DNA from 4 places in the Bacillus sp. N6 genome. Region 1 is predicted to be linked to each of the others. Evidence: riboswitches for the same ligand, from Rfam matches in the RefSeq annotation. Region 1 holds a riboswitch; each other region holds the start of a gene.

Region 1 (4,618 bases):
TTAGAATGTGAAAATTTGTATGAAAAATATTTTTAGAGAGAAAAGTCTTTTGAAATATAAAAAGTTATACCTACTAAATGCTGGACGAGTAAAAAAACGCTATTCTTTTTCTAGAATCATAGGAAAAGATAGCGTTTTTATTTAATATACTCAAAAACAAAAATCTTTTGGTAAAGTACCATTTTTAATCACCGTTCGTAACCCATGCTTTATAATCCAAGAGTTAATAGGATGCTGTTTATCACGTAATTGCTGTAACCACTGAAAAACGAGTTCTTTATCTTCTTTCGTAATATCGTTAATATGATTGGCTACAGATTTTTGAACATATTTAGAAGGGTCATTCATTAATGGTTCAAGAAGTTGTAAATTGTACTTAAAATCACCTTTTAGAGCTCCTATTTTTTTAGCCCAAGGAAGCCTTGGTCTTGTACCTTCAGAAACTAATCTCCTAATGTGGCTGTTTTCGTCATGAATCCACTGTTGTAATATGTTTAGTGTATCTTCATGGTATGTTTCAAGAAAGGGCCGAATGGCATATTCAGCAGTATTCCTTTTCGTTATTTCATACATTGCATTAAACGAGATTTTAAAATCGTTAAGCCCATATTTTTCAACGTATTTTGCAATAGGCATGTACATATATCCATTTGTAAATGTGCCTACTTCTGTTGTATTTTCTGGTCCTAATGTTTTCAGTAATATATGTATTGCGGCATTAAAATCTTTTTGTAAAGCATTGTGTAATTCATCTGCAATTACTTCAATACGCTGTTTTAACTCTAAATTTTCAACTTTACAAGCTACAGAATCTACAAAGATGCTTTTAGAGAAACAAGGATCGTGTTTACAAATAGAATCAGCTATTTTTTCTGCTAATTCTTCATTAAATAAAAATTTTAACGGAACATATTTACCCATTTTTTCACCTCGGTGGTCAAATGAAAACAATTTTTATTTTTTAATCGACAATCCATAAACCAAAGTCTCACTCGGAGTCGTAACACTAAAACCTGTCGTCTTATAATCAAGTTTCACCGTATCACCAGTGTAGTCTTTCGTGAATGAATCCATTTGTACGATAAGCTCTGCATCTTCATATACAACATCATCTGCGTTATATGTATCCCAAATTAAATCGACATCAACGAAAATACTACAAGAGTTCGTCATTGTTCCTCTAATGCGAACGATTTTTTTATCTTCACGTTCTAATCTATGTATAGCTGCTTTCGCTTCATCAGTAATGCGAATGTTCATTATATCCCAACCTTTATTTATATTTCCTTTATTATTGCAAAAACAGGAGCAATAGGGAAGTAAAGAGGTTTGCAACAAAAAACGAGCAAACAAATTTGTTTGCTCGTTTCACTTTATTTTAGTTCACATTTATCAAGTGGAATCACTTTTGTTTTTTTCGTAAATTTATAACCTAACCATAGTACTAAGAAGAGTGGTAAACCGATGTAAGAAACGAGTACACCGTTCCAATCAATTGCTTCACCCATAAATGCGCCGTAGTTTTGTCCTAAAATTACGATGATACAAAGTGTAAATGCGAAGATTGGACCGAATGGGAACCATTTTGCTCTATATGGTAAGTCATTTAAATCTTTTCCTTGTGCGATATATGCTTTACGGAAACGGTAATGACTAATTGCAATTCCAACCCATGCGATAAAACCAGACATTCCGGATGCGTTTAATAACCAAATGTATACAACACCATCACCGAATAAAGAAGCAATGAAAGCAATACTACCAACAATTGACGTTACGATTAACGCGTTAACAGGTACACCGCGGCTATCTAATTTACCAAGAAACTTTGGTGCTTTTCCTTGGCGTGCTAAATCCCAAAGCATACGAGTTGATGCATACATACCAGAGTTACCAGCAGATAGTACAGCAGTTAAAATAACAGCGTTCATAACAGAAGCAGCAAAGGCAACGCCCGCTTTTTCAAAAATAAGTGTAAACGGACTTACTGTAACATCACTTGCAGCAAGGCTTTCAGTTGTATAAGGAATTAATAAACCGATAACGAGAATCGCAAGGATATAGAATAAAAGAATACGCCAAAAGATTGAACGAATTGCTTTTGGGATATTACGTTCTGGATCAGACGTTTCACCAGCAGCTACTCCTAATAGTTCAGTACCTTGGAATGAGAAACCAGCTGCCATAAACACACCGATAATTGCCATGATACCGCCGTTAAATGGTGCATCTGCAACAGTGAAGTTTTTAAATCCAACCGTTTCACCGCCCATAATTCCAAAAATCATCATGAAACCAACAATTAAAAAGATAATAATCGTAACTACTTTAATAAGTGCGAACCAATATTCAGATTCACCAAACCCTTTAACAGATAAATAGTTTAAAAGGAAAATAATAGCTAAACATAATCCGCTCCAAATAAGAGAAGGGGTATCTGGGAACCAAAATTTCATAATTAATGTTACGGCTGCAAGTTCAGCAGCAATCGTAATTGCCCAGTTATACCAATAGTTCCATCCAAGTGCAAAGCCAAGTGATGGATCAACAAATTTTGTTGCATACGTGCTAAAAGATCCAGTAACAGGCATGTAAGCTGCAAGTTCAGCTAAGCTTGTCATTAAAAAATAAACCATAATTCCAATTGCGGCGTATGCAATTAATGCGCCACCAGGTCCAGCTGTATGGATGACACCACCGCTGGCAAGAAATAGTCCGGTACCAATTGTACCACCGAGAGAAATCATCGTAAGGTGACGAGATTTTAATCCGCGTTTTAATTCACCTTGTCCTTGTGTAGTTTGCGTTTTAGAGGTAGATTGATTTGTTGCGCTATTCATGTTCAACACTCCTTTTCTTGTAGGTTAGGAAGGAGCGGGGGAGAAAAATACAAAAAACCGCCAAAGGAATTTGGCGGAACGTTTCACAAATAACCACCCCATCATACCCTTCCGTTAAGATAGCACCCCACGTTTACACGGTAATTTTGTAAACGTGACAGTTCTGTTCCTTTCGGAGACAGCCCCAGCTCATATTTCCAGAGAAGAAATATAAACTTCGGCAACTTTTCCTTTCAAACGGAGTCAGCTGACATTCTCTGTGTCTCGTCCGTTTTACTATTAAAAGTCGCAACCTCTACCTCATCGGATTGATGAGGATTTATATATTGCTAAGATTTTTAATATATGGCAATTGTAATGACTTTCTGAATATATTGCAAGATATTTTGTTAGGAAAAGTCAAAAAATATCGGTTATTGTATAGGAAACGCTTGCAAAACTCCACCCGAACCTACTATTATGTAGCAATAAGCAAAGAAAAAATTGTTATACAAATGTTTCGCAAAAAATATTGAAAAACCCTCTAAATTAAAAGAAAATTCAGAAAAATATAATTCGACATTCATAATAAAGCCATATTATTTGTTATAATTAGAGTAACGTTTAAGCAAAAAGGGGAAATCAAAATGAAATTAGAAACAGAAAGGCTCTATATAGTGCCGTGTACAGAAGAGAGGATTCAAGTCGCTAACGAGCAAGGATACAATAGCGGCCCGCATATTGTAGGGCATGTAAAGAATGTAAAACAAGATGTGGCTTTATTACCATGGGGGGCGTGGTATGTTCTTCGGAAAGAAGATGATAGCGTTTTAGGTGATATTGGGTTTAAAGGGAAACCAAACGAGAATCAAACAGTGGAAATTGGCTATGGATTTATTGAGAAATATTGGAATATGGGCTATGCAACAGAAGCTGTAAGAGAACTAATCGATTGGGCTTTCAAAACAGGAGAGGTAGAAACAATAATTGCAGAGACACTTCTAGATAATTATAGTTCGATTCGTGTTTTAGAAAAGTTACATATGAAGAGAGTAAATGCTACAGAAACGATGATTAATTGGAAAATAGAAAAATAAAAAATACCGCTCTAAATTGGGCGGTATTTTTTATAGTTATGGTAGCATTTGCTTCTGATCATTTGGATACTCAGCGGTTGATGCGTTAGGACGATTGGAATGATTTCGAACAGCGATGAAAATAGAAATAATAACGACAAGACCAACTGCAACGTAAGAAATTGAAATAATAGTTGGATCCACTTTAAATGTAGTAAGCAGTGTACGTATATTCGTAAAGATAATAAGACCGCCAACTAATACCCCAAGTAAATGTGCTGGAACGATACGAACTAACCATGCAGCAATTGGAGCTGCGACAATACCGCCAAGCATTAACGCAAATACCCAAACCCAGCTTACTTGTTCCCAGCCAAGTGAGATGAAGAAGCCAATTGTTGCAGCGAGTGAAACAGGAAATTCACTCGTATCTACAGATCCAATAACTTTTCTAGCTTCATTTCCTCTTGCTAGAAGAACAGGCGTCGTAATCGGCCCCCAACCACCGCCACCAGTTGAATCAACGAATCCAGCGAATAAACCAAGCGGCACAAGTTGTTTTGCAGACATACGCTTATTTGAAGTGACAATTTGTTTTTGAATGATGAATCGTAATAAAATATAAACCCCTAAAGTAAATAAAAATACGGAAATGTACGGTTTGATTACATCGCCAGGCAAATTACTTAAAAAACATGCCCCAACAAATGCGCCGATTGCCCC
Region 2 (4,618 bases), 1.6 Mb from region 1:
GATTGAAAACGATGATCTTGATTTATAAACTTTGTATGCTTACGTGTTTCTGATTGTTCCCTTCTTAAGCCCGATATCCATGCTTTTTCCACGACTAATGATTTTTCTAAAGGTGAAATTTTTCTAATCTTACAACAAAGATTCGGATTGCTCTCCCACAGTTTTTCACCATGCAACTTCGCCTGTTCATCAAGTGTAAGTTCTGGCTGCTTTTCTATAATATTCAATGAAGGAAATCGTTCCCTCACTCTTTGAATTAATTCATATGTTTCTTGAAAATGAACATTTGTATCCAAAAATACAACTTTAGCAGATGGATTTACTTGGTTTATAAGGTGCAGCAATACCATACCTTCCACCCCAAAGCTACATGCGTAGACGATTTCATCTTTATACTCTTCATAAGCCCAATTTAATACTGATAACGCGCCTTTTGTTTCATCTTCTTCCGAAAACGAAACAACATTTTCTTCCCACGTTTCATACGTCAACATGTTTTTTCCCCCTGTAAAAGCAAAAAGACGGTTTTAACCTAATGAAAATAGGTTAAAACCGCCTCTAGTTTTTCTAGTCAGCGCTTTTCACTTTAAACGTACTTTTTCACTTTTCTCTAACTGAATTACTTTTCCATCTTGCACAACAATTGTAATTGAGCCATATTTCATATCAGCAAGCATCGCTTCAATCTTCTCGGATACTTCATCAAAATGTTCCCGTACACCCACGCGAACAGCCCCCCTTTTTATTCATAAAAAAAATCTTTCCCATTTCGAAAAGACTGTTCGGTAATATATTTTACCTTATCTTTCAAAATGGATTCCATTTTGCTGGATTTAGCACCTTGCTTTCTATAAGCAGGTTGCCGAGCTTCTTCGGGCCAGTTCCCTCCGCTTCTCTTGATAAGCTTTGTATTTGTATTTTATCACAATTCTGATTTTTTTCAATCCTAGTTTTCCGATATATTTTAATTATTTTATTTTACAAAAAAGGAATTGCCCATCCGAACAACTCCTTTTTCTATTTAAACAAGCTCTTTAATACGTATGCGATCGTTCCCAATAATATTTTCATATGTTTCGCGTTCCACAACTACTTGCGATGTTCCGCCTTTTGCAAAGACAACGGCTGGTCTTCGAATCCGATTGTAATTATTCGCCATCGAGTACCCGTAGGCTCCTGTACAGGAAACTGCTAGTAAATCAGCAGAAGCGACTTTCGGTAAATGAATATCCCAAATCAACATATCTCCGCTCTCACAACATTTCCCCGCAATCGAAACGAGTTCCTCATTCTCATCATTCCCTCGATTCGCTAACATTGCTTCATAACGCGCACTATATAAAGCAGGTCTTAAATTATCTGTCATTCCACCATCGACTGATACATATTTCCGAATACCAGGAATATCTTTCACAGATCCAACTGTATAAATTGTTGTCCCAGCATCACCTACAATGCTACGGCCTGGTTCAATCCATATTTCTGGCAATGGATATTCACATACAGTAAATTGTTCTCTCACTGCACTTGTTACAGCTCGCACATATGTCTCAAGAGTTAACGGTGTATCCGACTCTGTGTAGCGTATTCCAAATCCCCCGCCTACATTTAACACTTTTACTACATAGTTTGTTTGCTCTCTCACTTCTTCTAAAAATTGGCGAAGAACTTCAATCGCTCGAACAAAGCCAGCTGTTTCAAATATTTGCGATCCGATATGTGAATGAATCCCTAGCACATTATAATTGGATTTTTGTAAAGCAAATCCAATTGCCTGCATCGCTTGACCGTTTGAAACGCCAAATCCAAATTTCGAATCATCTTGGCCTGTTGTAATATATTCATGTGTGTGCGCCTCTACTCCAGGCGTTACACGAATTAATATGTTCACAAACTTTCCATGTTGCATCGCTAAATCGTGTAAAACTTCTAATTCAAAGAAATTATCTACGACAAAACAACCGATATTCGCCTGAAGAGCCATCACTATCTCTTCTTCTGTTTTATTATTTCCATGAAAATGAATACGTGATGCTGGAAATCCTGCTTGGAGCGCAGTATATAATTCTCCTCCAGAAACAACGTCTAATGACATATTCTCTTCACGAGCTACTCGGCACATCTCCATGCACAAGAACGCCTTGCTTGCATATGCTACTTGATAAGAGAAACCACTTTCTTTAAAAGCACGATGAAATGCTCGGCATTTTCCTCGAATAGACTCTTCATCGTATACATAAAGTGGTGTTCCGTATTGCTTTGCTAGCTGCGTCGTATCGCACCCTCCAATTTCTAAGTGTCCTTGCCCATTAATTCGGCTTGTGCCGTGTAAATACATTTAAATTCCTCCCTTATTTCCTCTAAAACTCATAACCCCAATCTTCTATTCATTGCAGCACGCTTTTAGATAGACAAAAAACGCGCGGAACAATGTTCACACGCGTTTCTTATTAGGAAAAATATATATTGAAAAAATAAACGAGTTGTTATCTCCTCAAAATAAGAAACCGCATCAACATCTCCAAATAGCTCTCCATAAAATAAATCTTATGACAGTACTACATTTATTCAATGTAGTCCCAATATATGAATAAGATGGTTATTCTTATATTTCGGCAATAGTCCCTTTCAGCCTATGATCACAGATTCCATGAAATCTCCCATAGCTTACTCTTTCCTATCGCGGCCTCTACCTTTGAGAGTAGATGAGGTAAGTCTATTTAATTTTCAAACATCTAATTGTTGCTATTAACAATACCAAAGGACCATTTTATTTGTCAAACAATTTTTTATATTGTTTTTTTACAGTTTAATTTTGTATCATTTGGTAAGCGCTTTACTGAAATCTTTTTCACTTCCCATTCGCCTTCTTCGTTATTAAATGTAATCGTTACCTTCTCAAATGGGGGAGCAATTTTCCCAGCAACACGTTCATACTTTGTCACTTCAATACTTGCTTGAAATAAATATGTACCGCTATACACTTTTTTTAAACTAATAATTTTAGGACATTGATACGGTTTCAAACTTCCATATTGTTTTTCAATTGCTTTATTTATTTTTGGAAATAAAACAGAATAAAGTGCATCTTCCATAAGAGGTGCATCATATTGAGCTATTGACACACTCGGTGAGGTAAAAAGTATAACACTACTACATGCTATAAAATATAATAATTTTCGCATTATAACCTCCGTATTATCACGCGATTCTTTCTGCGTACGATAATTATCATACATAGAAATTCTGTTTTATTGTCTCCCACCACTCTTTTTCTACTCGATTATTATAAAAAAGCCCACAACTCTCTTTTATTTTCGTATAATGATACTCATAGTATAATAATCATAATAACAAAGGACTGTTCGTATATATAAAATGAGTCGTTAAGCAAACTGACTCACAAGAACTGTCATGCTTTTTAGGAGAGGAGTATATTATGCTACAACATCTGTTTCCAAAACTGCGATTTGCACTCGTTGCAGTCGTTTTACTATGGATTAAAACATATATTGTGTACAAGCTAGCATTTGATATTAAAATTGATAATTTCTTTGAAGAATTCATGCTTTTTATTAATCCACTAGCTGCGTTACTTTTATTTTTCGGCTTAGCTTTACTTGCATCTAAGCACCGAAACCGAATTATAATTGGAATCAGTTTTATACTGTCATTTATTTTATTTGGAAACGCAATGTTTTATGGATTCTATAACGATTTCGTTACTTTCCCGGTTTTATTCCAAACAAACAATATGGCTGATTTAGGGACAAGTATAAAAGAACTCTTTACGTACAAAACATTACTTTTATTTGCAGATGCAATTATTTTAATGTTTATTTCGCGTAAATTCCCATCATTTGGCGACAAAACACCACTTTCCCGCTCAGAGAAGCGAACTTTCTTTAGCGGTGTAACAGCTTTATTAGCACTACAAATTGTTGTATCAGTTATTTATAAACCACAAATGTTCTCGCGCTCATTTGACCGTCAAACTGTCGTAAAGAATTTAGGTTTATACACATATCATCTATTTGATATTACACTTCAATCCAAGTCTTCAGCTGAGCGTGTATTTGCAAGTGGGGATGGATTTTCTGAAATCAAAAACTATACAGACTCAAAAGACAAACAAGTTGATAAAAACTTATTTGGAGCTGCAAAAGGTAAAAATGTAATTTTAATTTCAATGGAATCTACACAAAGCTTTGTTATTAATAAAAAAATAAATGGAAAAGAAATTACCCCATTTTTAAATGAATTTATTAAGGATAGTTTCTATTTCGATAACTTCTATCATCAAACTGGACAAGGCAAAACTTCTGATGCTGAATTTATCGTTGAAAACTCACTTTATCCGCTAGATCGTGGTTCTGTATTCTTTACTCATGCAACAAACGAATACACAGCGACACCAGAACAATTAAAGAAATACGGATATTCTTCTGCCGTCTTCCATTCAAATGATAAAACGTTTTGGAATCGGGATGTAATGTATCCTGCGCTTGGATATGATCGTTACTTTAATTTAAATGATTACGCAGGAACGGAACAAATGTCTGTCGGTTGGGGATTAAAAGATAAACAGTTCTTTGAACAATCTATTCCAAAGTTAAAA
Region 3 (4,618 bases), 1.3 Mb from region 1:
TAAAGGTATACTAGAAGACGTACTACCATTAACAATCGGCGGTGGCATTGGACAATCAAGAATGTGCATGTACTTCTTACGTAAAGCTCATATCGGTGAAGTTCAATCTTCTGTATGGCCTGACGATTTACGTGCAGCTTGCAAGAAAGAAAACATTCATTTGTTTTAATAGAAGTAAGAGAGGGTAGCTCAAAGAGTTATCCTCTCTTTTTATTGTGTAAACGAATGGTTTACAGTGAATTTTACTAATGGTTTCTTTCTATTACATCTCTTTTTATGTAATAATTTGTTAAAGGAGGGGACGTTATGAGCATAGGAGAGCAGCTAAAAAAACTACGAGAATCAAAGGGGTTTTCGCAAGAGGATGTTGCTAAAAAGATTGGTGTGACGAGGCAAGCAGTGTACAAATGGGAAAATGATAAAAGTTATCCTGATATTGATAATCTAATTTTACTAAGCGAAATGTACAATGTTACGCTTGATGAGTTAATAAAAGGGAAACAGAATATTAAAGAAAAAATACATATTGATGAAGAAGATGAGGATTTTGAGAAAGAGAATGATTTTGGTTTTTATATTGGGTTTGGATTGCTAATTATGAGTGCATGCATTGATTATGAAGGAATACAAGTATTTGTATTAGGAGTTGCACTATTCATGATGGTTTTTTATTCGAATGTGAAGAAAGTTATTTTGAATGAATATAAATCGTTTTTTCAAGAGAAAGAGCGAAAAGATATATGTGATAAAAAGTGAGAAGAGTTAGTTATATTTCCTAGGAAAGGGTATAACGAATATTTTTATTGTATTATAATGACTTTAGGATATTTGTAATATGAAAGCTATTTGGGTAGATCCTTGAAATCTATATGTAAAATGATAATAAAGTTATTTAATTTTAAAAGCTCAAACAAGCATAACCCCGTTCTAAATTTAGGACGGGGTTGAAAATATAATAATAAAATCGCTTAAGAGTCTACGTTTTATTCAATGATAGTGCCTTTTTACAAAACTTCACTTGCTTATTTATTACCGAGTTCTTCCGCTAAACCGATTAAAATTCCTTCCACTCCACGAATGTAGCAGAGACGATACGAGTTCTCGTACTGAACTACTTCACCAACGAGCTCTGCACCATGCTTAGTGAGTCTGGATACCATTTCGTCAATATCTTGAACGGTGAACATGACGCGTAGATAACCGAGGGCGTTTACAGGAGCATTTCGGTGATCTGCTATAGTAGGAGGGGTGAGAAATCGCGAAAGTTCAATTCGGTTGTGGCCATCTGGAGTGACCATCATAGCAATCTCTACGCACTGAGAGCCGAGTCCAGTTACGCGACCAGCCCATTCACCTTCGACATTGGCTCGCCCTTCGAGGTTCAAGCCAATTTCCTCGAAGAAAGAGATTGCGTTATCAAGAGATTCTACAACGATGCTGACATTGTCCATTCGTAGTAATTTGTTTTTTGCCATAGTCTTATCTCCTTATGTATAAAAGTTCATTATTTAATCATCCTCATAATTATACTACTAAGTAGTCACAAATTCCTTTCAGTCAAAAGCACCTTGTCACAGTATAGGAAAAATTGACAAGGTGTTTTTTTATATGTCATATAGCATCTTGTTAACGAACAGCCTTTATTTAATAGGAAGGAAGTAGATTAATATGATTTTTTTATAAGTGTTACTGAGCATATCAAATTAGCTCATTTGCACTAAAGGCTCAATTTTCGCCATAAATGATTGATGCAGTGCCTCAACACCTGTTACTAAATGAAGGCGGTCAATAACGACAGACACTTTAATTTCTGATGTACTTACCATTTTAATATGAATATCTTCTTCTTTTAAAGTAGTAAACATATTTGCAGCGACACCAGGGTTAGATACCATGCCAGATCCTACGATTGATACTTTTGCTAAGTGATTTTCATGTTCTACAGATTCGTAGTGAAGAGTTTCTTGATTTTGTTCCAAAACTTTTAAAGTTTCTCTTAAATCATTCGAGTGAATGGAGAAAGAGAGATGTACAGTTCCTTCATTTGTAATACTTTGAATGATGATATCTACATTAATATGTGCCGCTGCTAATGTAGAGAAAACTGTTGAAAGCGAGCCTTGTTCTAGTCCTTTAATTGTGACACGTGTAATGTTATCCTCAAATGCAATACCTTTAACGATTGATTGTTGTTCCATGTTACATTCTCCTTTTACAATTGTTCCGTTTTCTTGTTCCATACTTGAGCGAACTTCTAAAATGACATTATGATTTTTAGCAAACTCAACAGCACGCGGGTGTAATACACCAGCACCGAGGTTTGCAAGTTCTAACATTTCGTCATAAGAAATTTCATCTAATTTATAAGCATCTTTTACAACTCGTGGATCCGTCGTATATACGCCGGTCACATCTGTGTAAATATCACATTTTTTTGCGTTTAGTGCAGCAGCTAATGCGACAGCAGTTGTATCAGAACCGCCTCGTCCAAGCGTTGTAATTTCAAAATCTTCACTGACTCCTTGGAAACCAGCTACAATAACAATCGTGCCTTTAGTAAGATAAGACTGAATTCGATCTGTATTAATTTCAGTAATCCGTGCACTACTATGTACAGATTCTGTCGTAATACCAGCTTGCCATCCTGTTAATGAAATCGCGTTATACCCTTTTACTTGTAGTGCCATCGTTAATAATGAAATAGTTACTTGCTCTCCTGTCGATAGAAGCATATTCATTTCGCGTTTACTTGGATTTTCTGTAATTGCGTTAGCGAGTGCGACAAGTTCATCCGTGCTTTTTCCCATTGCTGAAACGACAGAGACAACGCTATGACCTCGTTCATATTCTTCAATAATTAAATTTGCTACATGTTGAATGCGCTCGACGCTTCCGACAGAAGTGCCACCAAATTTTTGAACAATTGTTTCCATTACAAATTCCTTCTTTCGTCTATTTTTAAGAATAGATTAGGAAATATATAAATCCCAATACTCCTGTAGTTACCATAAAGACAAACAAAAAACACCATCTCAAATAAGTGAGGATGGTGCTGTTACAGGAAAAGGGAAACAGAAAACGGAGCTAATAAAAAAACCGCCAAAAAAGGAATATCATAAAAAATGATATCTCTTTTTTGTAGATAGCTCTTCATACGTACACGTCTGTACATATGACAGTTCTGTTTCTATTCGAAAACAGCCCCAATTGATAAATGCAGAGAAACTTATCAATTTCGGCAATACTTCCTTTCATCTAAGTTCATAGACATCTCTGTGTCTCCATTAGAATACTCATAAGTATCGCAACCTCTATCTCACGTTTTAGGCGAGAGTGTTTGATTTATGAAGTTGTTGGTAACATTTGTTTTATAATAATTTAAATTTTTCGGGGAATCAAGTGTTTTATATATATTTTAAAAATTCTTTCTTTTTTCTGAGGAAGTTTGTGAAAAATGTAGCAAAATAAATTCATTGCATGTACATTAAACTTATAGTGCATAGGAGGTGGGAGAATGAAAAGGAAACAGCCTATTTATGTTGCGACAAAAATGAACACGACGATGGGAAAATTATGGGAATATACGCAAGAACCAGATATACATACGGAGTGGGATGCTCGCTTTACTGAAATTTCGTATTTAGAGAAAAAAGAAGGAGAACCACAGAAGTTTTTGTATAAAACAAAGATTGGATTTGGGCTTGAAATAGCTGGAGAAGGGGAATCAATAGGTGAAATAAGAAAAGAAACTGGTGAAAGAATTTCTTCTTTAAAATTTTGGACGGATAATACATTATCTCTTATTCAAATAGGACGTGGTTATTGGAAGTATACGCCGAATAAAGAATACATCCATTTTGAGACACAATATGATTATGATACAAGATTTGGTCGTATAGGAAATGTGATAGATTCCTATATTTTTCGTCCGTTATTAGGTTGGGCGACTGCTTGGAGTTTTGATGCCTTAAAATTATGGTTAGAAAAGGGGCTTCATCCTAGGTTACTAATTAGAAGAACAATGACGTATTGGCTCGTATGTTTTTTATTTGCTTTTGTATGGATATATCAAGGGATAGTGCCAAAACTACTTTTTACTCATTTAGAAGAAGTAAAGATGCTTTCTGTATTAATCGGTTCAAATGAAAATAGTGTATATATACTTAAAATAATTGGGGTGTTAGAAATAATTTTCGGTGTTGTATGGCTGTTGCCAATAACAAAACGAAAATTATTTATACTGCATATTATTGTATTACTAGTTTTAACATTAGCGGCAGGATTTACGAATATTGCAAGCTTTACAGGGCCGTTTAATCCGATTACATTAAATGTTCTTCTAATGGGGTTATCAATTGTCGGTTATATAAATAGTTTCGATTTACCAAGAGCGAAAAATTGCAATAGGGCGAGAAAGGGATAAGTGTATGGCTAATATATATGAACGATTATTAGGGGATACCTATAAAAATCTTCATCCTGAATTGCAGAAGCGTTATGCGATTACAGAAGAGAATAGTTTTACAGGTGAAGGAAAGATGGATGAAATTTACGGTGGCTCTTTTTTCGTGAAATTTATATTAAAAATTGCATCGAAGTTTCGAATGTTTTTCTCGGA
Region 4 (4,618 bases), 2.1 Mb from region 1:
AGATGCTAGCGAATTGATAAAAACGAACGTTCATTTTTTCTTCTTGCTCGATTATGTAATCCCACGGTATTCGTTTTGTAGGCTGTTTTTTCGTATATAGAAGTAGGAAAGCAAGTAGTAAGAGTAATCCGCCTAATATGAGAACATTTGCGGAATAAAACAGCATGTAAATGATTAAGGCATTACAAGTAATACGGATGATCAGCCATATGTTTTTGTCGTGACTATCACGCCACATCCAATGTATGTACATGTTCCAAGCTTTCGTAATCATTAATACGATAAAGATTGTACACAAAAAAGGTACAGTTAATTGCAATGATTGCATAGCAAGTGGAACGAGAATAAGGAACGTAAATAACAATGGGAAAAGCTGAATGATGTAATTGTATAGAAGAGATTTTTTGAAATAAGATGTTAATTTCTCTTCTAGTGCTAGTAAATAGACAGCATCAGGTTTTTGAATAAATGTACGGATAGAGCATCTCGTTATAATGAATGTAAGTACAATCGTTATAATTATTAAAGATATTCCTTTAGAAGGAGATGCTTTTAGAAACTGAGCATAATAATATGCACCAACGCATGAAATAAAGATAAAGCTATATAGTAAACCGTTAATCATACGTGCAAAGTATGTAATGATATTTTGAATATGTTGTTGGAAGCGACTGCTCCATAGCGATTCGATTGACATGTTTTTCACCTCTTTGTTCTATTATATATGTTTTACAAAAGAAAAAACGAGCAAATTGCGTTATGCAACTTGCCCGTTTTTCTTTTCGTTATTTTTTTTCTGATCACGATTCATTAATGGATAGAAAGCAAATCCAATTACGAATAAACCAATTCCGAGAAGGAACGTTTTTATATCGGATGCGCCGGTTTTAATAACCCATAGTGCGTAGCAAAGTGCGATAACTGCGACTATGCCATCTGTAATTCTTGCCCGCATTTCATTTTTATATGTTTCACCAGTTGCGACTAGTTTTAACTGGAAGATTGGTGAAACGAGATATGGAATGAGGTAGGCCAGTGTCGATACGGTAATAACGAATGTATAAGCTTCCGCAATGGTTCCTGATAATGTTGAGAATAGGAATACTTGCGACATAATGTTTGTTAATCGTAATGAGTAAATTGGACTTCCTTTTTTATTTGTTTTCGTGAAGAAGGAAGGGAAGAAACCTTCTTTTGCTGCTTGATAAGGTACTTCTGAGCTTAATAAAATCCAGCCTAAGATAGAACCGAACAGGGAAGTAAGAGCAAGTAATGCCATCAGTTTCCCGCCGCCATGACCCATTGCAGCGTTTAATGCATCTGCTAATGGACGTTCAGAAGCTTGTAATTTATCAACGTGAAGTACACCCATTGTTAAAATTGTAATTCCTAAGTAAATTGCAACTGTAATAAGTAATCCCGCAACTGTTGCACGTTTTACCGTTTTTGGAGAAACAGCACGGTTTGATAAAAGAACGGCTGATTCAATTCCGATAAACGCCCAAAGCGTTGTAAGAGCAGCTAAATTTACTTGTGAAAGAAGACCGTGTGATGCACCTGATTTATCAATCATCGGTGTGTACCATTGTCCAAATTTAGAAGCTTCGAATGCAAATAACGTAACGACGATGAATAAAAGGAATCCAGTTACTTTTGTTGTTGTTGCTAAGAAGTTTAGTTTTCCAGCTCCGCTTACACCATTTGTTAATATAATATGAGTTCCCCAAAGTAAGATGGAACAAATCGTAAATGTAATTAGTTTTCCGACTTCTATGTTAAAAGAACCGATTGAAAATAGTAGTCGCGTATCTTTCATAATTGGGAAGAAGAGTGATAAATATCCCGCAAATGATGTAATGATGGCAACGTTACTTGCCCAGTTTGCAACCCAATATCCCCATACCATACTGAAGCCAGCCATTTTTTTCTTTTTTGGTGTTGAGAATAAAGCATATGCATGACTTTGTGGTCCTGTCGTTAAATCAGGACGACGAATTGCTAAATTACCGAAAACAAGAGCTAGCATTAAAACACCAAACCCTGTAGTTAACCAAGCTAAAGTGACACCGAGTGGGCTTGCTGTTTGTGCCAACGTACTTGGCACCATGAAAATACCAGCGCCAACCATGTTACCGACAACGAAAGCTGTTAGTACCCAAAAGCCCCATTTTTTTTGTTGCATAGAAAATACCTCCAAAGTTAGTATAACCAAGTCAAGCGAGGAGATATGTATGTCTTCTTAGTAGAGAAGAGAAGTCCCAAACAAAACAAAAAAAGCACGTAATCTGCCGCTACATGCTTTCTATCTTATAAGAAACCCACGACATACCTCTCGATAGCTCTCCACAAACGAAACGTTTGTGACAGTTCTGCACTTATTAAATGCAGACCCAGCAAGCGTGCATGGTGGACACGACTTACTTCGGCAACCATTCCTTTCTCATTCCTTCATCAATGCCACTACATCTCCTGAAATGATACTCTTAATGATTGCAACCTCTACCTCACCGAGATACGAATGAGGATTTAAATATTAAATTAACGTCTTTAAGAGTAACAAATGTATTTTTATACGTCAATGGATATAGTAATAATCAGATTATAGAGAAGAGTTTGTGATTAAAAGTAAGAGGGATTGTTATGTGATATTTGAATTTTCGTAATATAATACATGTTATTGGCGCTAGATGATTGAAAAGGGGATGAAATAAATGTCTGTATGTCATAAACATTCAGTAATAGGTGTGTTAGATTCGGGAGTTGGGGGATTAACAGTTGCGAGCGAAATTATAAGACAATTGCCTAAAGAAAGCATTTATTATATTGGTGATAATAAGCGTTGCCCGTATGGGCCAAGAAGTGTAGAGGAGGTGCAATCTTTCGTATTTGAAATGGTTGAGTTCCTCAAACAGTTTCCATTAAAAGCGCTAGTCGTAGCATGTAATACTGCTGCAGCTGCTGCATTGACTGCGCTGCAAGAAGCACTTTCCATTCCAGTTATTGGCGTTATACATCCAGGAGCAAGAGCGGCAATTAAAGTAACAAAGAAAGAGAAAATCGGAATAATTGGAACTGTAGGTACGATAAAATCCAATATGTATGAAAAAGCATTACATGAGCTTGATACATATTTGGAAGTGCATAGTCATGCGTGTCCGACTTTAGCTACAGTTGTAGAAAATCGATTAGAAGATATAGCATATGTCACGCAGCAAGTGAAACAAGCTTTACTTCCATTAACGAAAGAAGATATAGATACGTTAATTCTTGGATGTACGCATTATCCACTTTTAGAGTCCTATATTAAAAAGGAACTAGGAGAGGCTGTAACGATTATTAGTTCTGCAGAAGAAACAGCGATAGAGTTAAGTACGATTTTACAGCACAAAGGAATTTTGTCTGACAATCTGAATCCGAAGCATCGCTTTTTTACAACGGGATCTGTTTTATCATTTGAACATATTGCTGAGCGATGGCTAGGATATCAAATTTCTGTAGAATGTGTACATTTGCCTATGAAAAATGCGTGTATGCATAATTAAGATTTAGTAAATTACTTTTTTAAATAAATCAGGTTCGTTTCATAAGAAGGAAAGAATAAGCTTTTAATTGAAATGATTAAGGTCATTTTAATTAAAGGAGAGGTTTGATTATGGAATTATCAAGATCTCAATTATTTGCTTTAGAGTATATTTCAAAATATGCAGAGAACGAAAAACGTGGGGCTAAAGCAACAATTAATCATATACTTAACATGTGTAATATTACAGATGAAATATTTGAAGAAGCTGTCGCTAATTTAAAATCTCATGCAAGGATCGCTTTACACTTTCATCCAGACAGACTAGATTCGAGTATGAAAAGTGTTGCTGAAGCATTGTTTGAACAAGGAGTATATAAAAGTCAATTTGAAACGTTGCTATCTAATGGAAGCGTATCTGCTTACCCTGGTGGTGAACGTGACCTTTGGGAAAAGAGAATATTTGGAGGGGCATATCAATTAGAAGGCGTAACGAATGATCAACGTCCAAAATACGGAGCGCTAAATTTGATGTTACATCCAGATGGGCCGGCTCCGCGTTTTGGATCCTGTTATTTTCTCTTATCTCCAAAAGTTTCTTCGCGCTCTACATATACATATTTAGATTCACATCAAGATCCGAAAGAAAAGGGGACTTATGAGGAGTTTGATATGATTTTAGCTGCTCTTTTGGAAGAGGCATTCGTAAGAGATTTTGCAATTGGTGAAGGAAATTTGACTCCAACAATAATAATTAATCATTTATTGGCTAATCTGAAAAGGCCGTTTATAGATTTAGTAAGCAAAGAGCCAGCCCGTAATCTTAATCATTATATTGAAGCGCAGATTCATGGAGAGATTTCTCTTAAAGAAGACGTAGAGGTGCTTGTTGCAGATCCTTCATTTAAGGGTACGGTTGTAGGAAGAGTTTTAGAAGAAATTTGCCTGAAGTATGCTATTGATTTGTATTGGCACATCGGTTTTGTACTTATGGTAGACGAAGTTCCGATGGATTTTAGAGGTTCAAAAATGCCATCTTTAGCAAGACGCATTGCAAGGAATCATTGTATCGATGCAAATATAATTGGCTCTGCTGTA

The links. A riboswitch is a leader RNA that binds a small molecule or an ion and turns the genes downstream of it on or off. The one in region 1 is predicted to bind lysine.
Region 2: it holds a riboswitch for lysine, as region 1 does, so the genes downstream of both, lysA (diaminopimelate decarboxylase) here and ACUXVC_RS15335 (amino acid permease) in region 1, are expected to answer to the same signal.
Region 3: it holds a riboswitch for lysine, as region 1 does, so the genes downstream of both, ACUXVC_RS08910 (aspartate kinase) here and ACUXVC_RS15335 (amino acid permease) in region 1, are expected to answer to the same signal.
Region 4: it holds a riboswitch for lysine, as region 1 does, so the genes downstream of both, ACUXVC_RS04390 (amino acid permease) here and ACUXVC_RS15335 (amino acid permease) in region 1, are expected to answer to the same signal.

The regions. Positions count from the first base shown of each region.
Region 1 is NZ_CM127843.1:2,974,150-2,978,767, reverse strand. Features, by position in the region: gene ACUXVC_RS15350 (hypothetical protein) at 1-36, shown strand, start outside; gene ACUXVC_RS15345 (DNA alkylation repair protein) at 151-921, opposite strand; gene ACUXVC_RS15340 (iron-sulfur cluster biosynthesis family protein) at 955-1,260, opposite strand; gene ACUXVC_RS15335 (amino acid permease) at 1,374-2,840, opposite strand; lysine riboswitch at 2,953-3,146, opposite strand; gene ACUXVC_RS15330 (GNAT family N-acetyltransferase) at 3,467-3,916, shown strand; gene ACUXVC_RS15325 (sulfite exporter TauE/SafE family protein) at 3,953-4,618, opposite strand, start outside.
Region 2 is NZ_CM127843.1:1,378,652-1,383,269, reverse strand. Features, by position in the region: gene ACUXVC_RS07210 (phosphoadenylyl-sulfate reductase) at 1-494, opposite strand, end outside; gene ACUXVC_RS07205 (YezD family protein) at 582-725, opposite strand; SAM riboswitch class I at 798-906, opposite strand; gene lysA (diaminopimelate decarboxylase) at 1,022-2,338, opposite strand; lysine riboswitch at 2,519-2,700, opposite strand; gene ACUXVC_RS07195 (DUF3888 domain-containing protein) at 2,790-3,185, opposite strand; gene ACUXVC_RS07190 (LTA synthase family protein) at 3,440-4,618, shown strand, end outside.
Region 3 is NZ_CM127843.1:1,702,328-1,706,945, forward strand. Features, by position in the region: gene asnA (aspartate--ammonia ligase) at 1-169, shown strand, start outside; gene ACUXVC_RS08900 (helix-turn-helix domain-containing protein) at 307-756, shown strand; gene ACUXVC_RS08905 (VOC family protein) at 1,023-1,475, opposite strand; gene ACUXVC_RS08910 (aspartate kinase) at 1,704-2,933, opposite strand; lysine riboswitch at 3,136-3,322, opposite strand; gene ACUXVC_RS08915 (DoxX-like family protein) at 3,515-4,423, shown strand; gene ACUXVC_RS08920 (DUF4166 domain-containing protein) at 4,428-4,618, shown strand, end outside.
Region 4 is NZ_CM127843.1:846,186-850,803, forward strand. Features, by position in the region: gene ACUXVC_RS04385 (ABC transporter permease) at 1-697, opposite strand, end outside; gene ACUXVC_RS04390 (amino acid permease) at 758-2,182, opposite strand; lysine riboswitch at 2,329-2,510, opposite strand; gene racE (glutamate racemase) at 2,712-3,542, shown strand; gene ACUXVC_RS04400 (DUF3626 domain-containing protein) at 3,653-4,618, shown strand, end outside.